3 regions of the Pantoea sp. Lu_F5_004 genome follow, and region 1 is predicted to be linked to each of the others. Evidence: riboswitches for the same ligand, from Rfam matches in the RefSeq annotation. Region 1 holds a riboswitch; each other region holds the start of a gene.
The links. A riboswitch is a leader RNA that binds a small molecule or an ion and turns the genes downstream of it on or off. The one in region 1 is predicted to bind thiamine pyrophosphate.
Positions count from the first base shown of each region.

Region 2: linked by a shared signal. The riboswitch ahead of thiC (phosphomethylpyrimidine synthase ThiC) and the one ahead of thiM (hydroxyethylthiazole kinase) in region 1 are both predicted to bind thiamine pyrophosphate.
Region 3: linked by a shared signal. The riboswitch ahead of ACR8BN_RS19440 (TenA family protein) and the one ahead of thiM (hydroxyethylthiazole kinase) in region 1 are both predicted to bind thiamine pyrophosphate.

Region 1 is NZ_CP194946.1:1,443,923-1,446,184, reverse strand. It holds gene thiD (bifunctional hydroxymethylpyrimidine kinase/phosphomethylpyrimidine kinase) at 1-84, opposite strand, end outside; gene thiM (hydroxyethylthiazole kinase) at 71-868, opposite strand; TPP riboswitch at 903-1,003, opposite strand; gene ACR8BN_RS06720 (hypothetical protein) at 1,311-1,508, shown strand; gene ACR8BN_RS06715 (AEC family transporter) at 1,606-2,262, shown strand, end outside.
Region 2 is NZ_CP194946.1:3,894,785-3,897,046, forward strand. It holds gene nudC (NAD(+) diphosphatase) at 1-235, opposite strand, end outside; gene ACR8BN_RS18055 (Rsd/AlgQ family anti-sigma factor) at 325-831, shown strand; TPP riboswitch at 984-1,084, shown strand; gene thiC (phosphomethylpyrimidine synthase ThiC) at 1,172-2,262, shown strand, end outside.
Region 3 is NZ_CP194947.1:96,538-98,799, forward strand. It holds gene ACR8BN_RS19430 (ABC transporter permease) at 1-120, opposite strand, end outside; gene ACR8BN_RS19435 (ABC transporter ATP-binding protein) at 117-857, opposite strand; gene ACR8BN_RS19440 (TenA family protein) at 854-1,555, opposite strand; TPP riboswitch at 1,624-1,726, opposite strand; gene ACR8BN_RS19445 (6-phospho-beta-glucosidase) at 1,833-2,262, opposite strand, start outside.

The sequences.
Region 1 (2,262 bases):
CGAGAAGGTTTTCAGATCGGCCTGAATACCAGCGCCGCCGCTGGGATCGGTACCCGCAATCGTCAGAGCGTTAATACGCTTCATGATTATCCTCCAGCGTCCAGAGTGCATCTATAAACGCTGTGGCAAAGCTGCCGGGTCCGGCAGCCTGTGCCGCCGCCTTTTCACCCGCCAGCGCCATCACCTGACAGGCGGCCGCGACATTCATGAGCCGATCGCCTGGCAGAGAACTGAACCCCGCCACCACTGCCGAGAGGGCGCAGCCGGTCCCGACTACCCGTGTCATTAAGGTGTTTCCACCTTGTATAGCAAGGAGTCGCTGACCATCGGTGGCGTAGTCCACTTCACCGGTGACGATTACCAGCGTGCTCCAGGTTTTCGCGAGCTGCCGGCCCGCACCGAGTGCTGCATCCGCCTGATGCAGCGTGTCGACACCGCGTCCGCCGCTGGCCTGTTGTGCCAGCGCCAGAATCTCTGACGCATTACCCCGAATTACCGCCGGTTGCTGGCTTAACAATTGCTGGCAGAAGTCACTGCGCAGCGTCAGTGCGCCGACGGCAACCGGATCGAGTGTCCAGGGCGTGCCCGCCTGATTAGCCGCGGTGACGGCAGCCTGCATCGCCTGCTGGCGCTCGCGGGTTAAGGTGCCCACGTTAATCAGCAGTGCATCGGCCATGCTACTGAACTGGGCGGCCTCAGCGGCATCGATCACCATCGCCGGTGAGGCATGGAGTGCCAGCAACACGTTGGCGGTGAAGTTCTGGACCACGTCATTGGTCATACAGTGCACCAGTGGTGACTGGCGGCGGAAAGCGTGCAGAATGGGCGCGAAGTGCGCGGCAGAAAGGTGTTGAGATTGATGTGTCATCGTAGCTCCCAACCGGCGAACAAGAAGGCGAATGCGGTCAGGCATCAGACTTCCCTACGCTGGCATTATCCAGTTCAGGTCAGCGGGTTTTTCTCAGCCCTTTCCGTGTGGAAAGCGGCACCCCGAGTCGTGTTACGGCTTGCAGCATAGGCAAGCCGCGCAGCGAAAGCAAGCGACTCCCGCCGGGGAAATAATCGGAGCTGAAACAATTCACATGATCCCGATCAACGCCTGAGGGTGCAAAAAAAGGCTTAATGCTGCGGGTTAACGAGATACCTTTTTATAGGTAGTCCCGCTTATTACCCGGATGGGTAATATTTCCCGCAGTGACTCTGGTTACCCCATAATAATTAACCTGCTTGCAGCATCATCGTAAAAAACACTTTATTTCATGGGGTTAGAAAACTCCTGAAGCGGAACTTCATACTATTCAGGATGTATGATGCGATTTTTAGCGCTTATTCCACACCGCCATCGATGGCAGGATATTAATATTGAACGCAAGGGTGCCGTGGCACCCAATGGCAGACAGTACCTCTCCACCTATATTTCCGCCCGCTGCACAGGCTGTGGCGAAATTATTCACCGGGTCTATTATCGCGACATCAGCGATCACCAGGCGCGCCGCTGGTTAGGTTAGCGTCCCGGCTACGGTCATTCCGGACACAGTTCAGGTTAACAGTTAGTTAGCAATTTGTTAGTCTGGTAACTAATCATCGTCTGACCAGACTCTCTTTATGCCACTGCTGTTTGAAAGCTTAAGCCATCAAATTTACCTGTCAGCCCCGCTGTTTATCCTGATCCTGCTGGGGTACTGCCTCACGCGCCTCGGGAAATGGCCCGCCAGCATCAGCGAAGGGATGAACCGCTTTGTGTTTAACGTTGCCCTGCCCTGCATGCTGTTTCGGGTGATGAGCACCTTCTCGCAAAGTCCGCCGGTGGATGCGCGCCTGTTGCTGGCCTTTTTCGGCAGTTGCCTGCTGGTGTTTATCGTGGGGCGACTGCTGGCAACAAGGCTGTTTAATCTGGATGGCGTAGCGGCGTCGGTTTTTGCGCTGGGCGGCATCTTTTCCAATAACGTGATGCTGGGGATCCCAGTGGCCACGGTACTGCTGGGACCAGAAGCCCTGCCCCCGGTGGCGCTGGTGCTGGTGTTTAACAGCCTGATCCTCTGGACCTTACTGACCGTTTCGGTCGAGTGGGCAAAACAGGGCAGCTTCTCGCTGGAAGGACTCTGGCGCACCCTGCTCGGCGTGCTGAAGAATCCGCTGATCATCGGTATTCTCAGCGGTACAGCCTGGAGCTTTCTGCAACGTCCCTTGCCGCTGCTGGCCGCTGAACCGCTAAAGATGCTGGCCTCACTGGCCGCACCTCTGTCGCTGGTGACGCTGGGC
Region 2 (2,262 bases), 1.6 Mb from region 1:
ACAGCGCCACATCCTGATCGATCAGCTGTCGTACTGAGAACATATCGGCAGAACGCGGCTCACAAATCAGCCAGACTTTTTCGCCCTGCCACTCACCGATGGTCCGGGCTTTACTGCCGGTCAAACCAAATTTTTCGGCGTTTCCGTGGGGTAAATCACCTTGTGGCAACCAAAGTTTCTGTTCATGGCTGACAATCCACCATCCAGCGTCTACGCTTGAGATTTCGCATTGCATTTATTTCGTCATCCTTAGCGTCAACTCGCACGCTGAAGTCCTGATGTTAAGTGTGTAGATAAACAACTATAACTCACATGGAGTTAGATATGCTTAACCAGTTAGACGTCCTGGCTGAACGCGTAGGTGGCAGTAATGAACTGGTCGATTCGTGGCTTGAAGCCCGTCGTCAGCTACTGGTGACCTATTATCACCTGGTCGGACTTAAACCAAACAAAGAGGCGCTGACGCGTCTTGATGAGCAGGCTCTGGACAACTTCTGTCACGGTCTGGTCGATTATCTTTCTGCGGGTCACTTCAGTATCTATGAACGCGTGATCAGTGAAATGAGTGGCGACAGCCCGATGATTGCCGCCGCACAGATCTATCCACCGCTGGAAGCCAATACTGAGCGTCTGATGCAGCTGTATGACGGCCACCTGCAGCAGGCGATCGACGACGAGAACTGCATGACCTTCCAGCAGGCACTCTCCGAAGTGGGTGAAGTGCTGGAAGCACGCTTTACGCTGGAAGATAAGCTGATTCAGCTGGCATGGGACAACCAGCTTGTCCCCCCGCCGGTAGCCAATGACAGCCATATCGCGCGTCCGGCTTAATCATCATCTCCGGCAAAGGGGTTGAGATTATCCCGTAGCCCTTTTATGCTGAACAGGTTCTGAGGAGAGTGCTCCAAAGAACCTTTTTTATTTTTGCTTTGAAATATAAGGTTTTTACGCCTGGCACTGTTATCAGACACCAGCGTAAAAACAGCTTCTTGTCGGAGTGCCCAGTTGGGCTGAGACCGTTAATTCGGGATCCGCGGAACCTGATCAGGTTAGAACCTGCGAAGGGAACAAGAGTAAATATTCTCTGTATGCCAGCATGCTTACGCTGTCTATACGGTTACTCCTTCCGAACTCCGGACAAGCATCGTTCCCCCTTAACAGGAAGATTGCTATGTCTGACCAAAAAACAACCCGTCGTGAACAGCGTGCCCAGGCGCAGGAATTTATCGATTCCCTGCAAAGCGGTAGTGCATTTCCCCAGTCCCGCCGCATCTGGATTACCGGCAGCCGCGAGGATATCCGCGTTCCCATGCGTGAAATCGTGCTAAACCCGACCCACATCGGCGGCAGCAAAGAACAGCCTCTCTATGAGCAGAACGAAGCGGTACCGGTCTATGACACGGCGGGTGCCTATGGCGATCCCGCAGCACAGATCGATGTTCATCGTGGCCTGGAAAAGCTGCGCGCCCGCTGGATTGCTGAACGCGACGACAGCGAATTTCTCGAACAGAACAGCTCGGGTTATACCCAGCAGCGGCTGGCTGACGAGGGACTGGATCATCTGCGCTTCGATCAACTCCCGACACCGCGCCGTGCCCGCGCAGGCTGCTGCGTCACGCAATTGCACTATGCCCGTCAGGGGATCATCACCCCGGAAATGGAATTTATCGCACTGCGGGAAAACATGGGCCGTGAGCGAATCCGCAGTGAGGTATTGCTGCAACAGCATCCCGGCCACAGTTTTGGCGCGCATCTGCCAGCCAGTATCACGCCCGAGTTTGTGCGTCAGGAGGTCGCTGCCGGACGCGCCATCATCCCTGCCAATATCAATCACCCTGAATCGGAGCCGATGATCATTGGCCGCAACTTTCTGGTTAAGGTCAACGCCAACATCGGTAACTCGGCGGTGACCTCTTCTATTGAGGAAGAGGTGGAAAAACTGGTCTGGTCGACTCGCTGGGGTGCCGATACGGTGATGGATCTCTCTACCGGTCGTTATATTCATGAAACGCGCGAATGGATTTTGCGAAACAGCCCGGTGCCAATCGGTACAGTGCCGATTTATCAGGCACTGGAAAAAGTGAATGGCGTGGCCGAGGCGCTGAACTGGGAAATATTCCGCGATACGCTGCTTGAGCAGGCGGAACAGGGTGTCGATTACTTCACTATCCACGCTGGCGTGCTGCTGCGTTATGTCCCGATGACGGCGAAACGTCTGACCGGGATTGTATCGCGGGGTGGATCTATCATGGCGAAATGGTG
Region 3 (2,262 bases), on a different replicon from region 1:
GGGTGAGGGCAGCAGAAAGGCCGGAACCGAAGTCAGTGTGGCGAGCCACCACAGCGCAATCAGTCCGGCAAACAGCATCACTCCACGGTGAAGACCGGCAAAACCTTTGTGTAATCTCATCCCGCTATCCTGCTCAGCTGCTTCAGCAATGCGGCCTGACTCTGCAATACCTGTATGTCGTCTGCAGCCCTTGGTGGCTGGCCCGGCAGAGGCGGGCAGGTTTCAATTCCCGCAGAACCAATCATCAGCACGTAGTGACTGAGCCGACAGGCTTCGGCGGCGTCATGGGTAATCAGCAGCACGGTGTGTCCGACCAGCACTTCTGCAGCCAGCGTCTGAATCTGAGCGCGAGTGAGGGCATCCAGTGCGGAGAAGGGCTCATCCATCAGCACAACCGGCTGACGGGTGTAGAGGGTGCGGGCCAGCGCGGCGCGCTGACGCATTCCGCCGGAAAGTGTCGCGGGTCGCGCGTTCGCAGAGTGGCTAAGACCTACCCGCATCAGCAGATGCTGCGCCCAGTCGCGATCGGCCCTTTCACCTTTCAGGCGACTGGCGAGGCAGACATTTTGTTCAACCGTGAGCCACGGATAGAGCAGATCCTGTTGCCCCATCCAGGCGATGCGTCCGGTCAGCGGCAGGCCGTCGCTGCCGCTGACCTGACCGGCACAGGGTGGCGTCAGACCAGCAATGACCCGCATCAGGCTGCTTTTTCCGACGCCGCTGGCACCCAGTAAAGCGGTAAAAGCACCGCCCGCGATCTCCAGATCAAGCTGGCTGAAGAGTGGCTGCTGGCCATAATTCAGGCTGAGCTGGCGAATTGAAATGCCTGGCGGCACCGGACTGCACGGCAGGTTCATGAGCTGCTCCGCTGGGCGGCTGCATGGTTGAGACCCATCTGCCAGAAAGCGGCTTCCAGCCGGGTCGCGGTGGTGAAGATCTCCGCCAGCGGGTGAAACCGATGTTCACCGGCGCGCTGCCGGGCCTGGGTTTCAAACAGTGAAAGTGAGGAGCGAACGCCAGCCAGATACGCTTCGTTGCCGTAATTTTCTATCCATGCTGCGTAAGGATTCCCCTCAAAGCGGGTCGCGGGGTCATGCAGTAGTGTCAGGCCAGTTTCAGCATAACCGGCAACGCACGGCATCAGCGCGGTCAGCAGTTCCAGCGCATCCCCGGTGTGACCCACGTCAAGCACGTAGCGGGTGTAGTTGAGCGTTTCCACTGCCTCGGGTTCGCTCGCCTTTGCCGCCTCACTGATGCCCCATTGCTGGCAGTACGCCTGGTGAAGCGGCAGTTCGCTGACGATGGCGTTAAGCGATGCCGTCGCGCGGCGTAATGCGTCTGGCTCAGAGAGTTTGCTGATCAGCAGGCCCCAGGCACGGGCGAAGTGCAGCAGAAAGAGATAATCCTGAGTGAGATAGTGGCGAAAGGCCGCGGGTGGCAGGGTGCCCTGACCGAGTTGCCGCACAAACTCGTGCCCGATATAGGCGTGCCATTGGCCGCCCGCCTGCTGGCGCAGACGACCATAAAAGCCGGTGTCGAAAAGCGGATGTGACATAGGATCTCCAGTAACAGGGAGATCCGGGCATACGGTCTGGAACAGGGAATATTGCAGGAGATGACGCAGAAAATCTGCCGACCCGTCCCTTCGCTGGCATGACCCAGATCAGGTTCAAAGGGTTCGGCTTGCGCCATCTCAGCCCATTACAGGACACCCCTCGGAGACATTGGTTATACGATAATTACTGCCAGAGTACAACGGTACAAATAAGCGTGCTGTTCCGGCGTTTTTGTCGCGCCAGTAACAGCATGACGACAGATTTTAAGTGACGTTGTCACTCAAGATCTGCGCCATTACTGGCAATGACTTTTTTGTACCACCAGAACGATTTCTTCCGCGTGCGCGCCAGCGTACCGTTACCCAGGTCGTCGCGGTCAACATAGACAAATCCGTAACGCTTGCTCATTTCACCCGTTGAGGCGGCAACCAGATCGATACAGCCCCAGCTGGTATAACCCATCACTGGCACGCCATCCTCTATTGCGTCACCCATGGCGCGGATATGTTCGCGCAGATAGCTGATGCGGTAATCATCGTTGATCTCGCCATTGGATTCGATCTCATCGCGCGCACCCAGGCCATTCTCCACCAGAAACAGCGGCTTCTGATAGCGGTCATACATCATATTCATGGTGATGCGTAAGCCGAGCGGATCGATGCCCCAGCCCCACTCACTGCGCGGTACATGGGGATTGGTGAGCGAT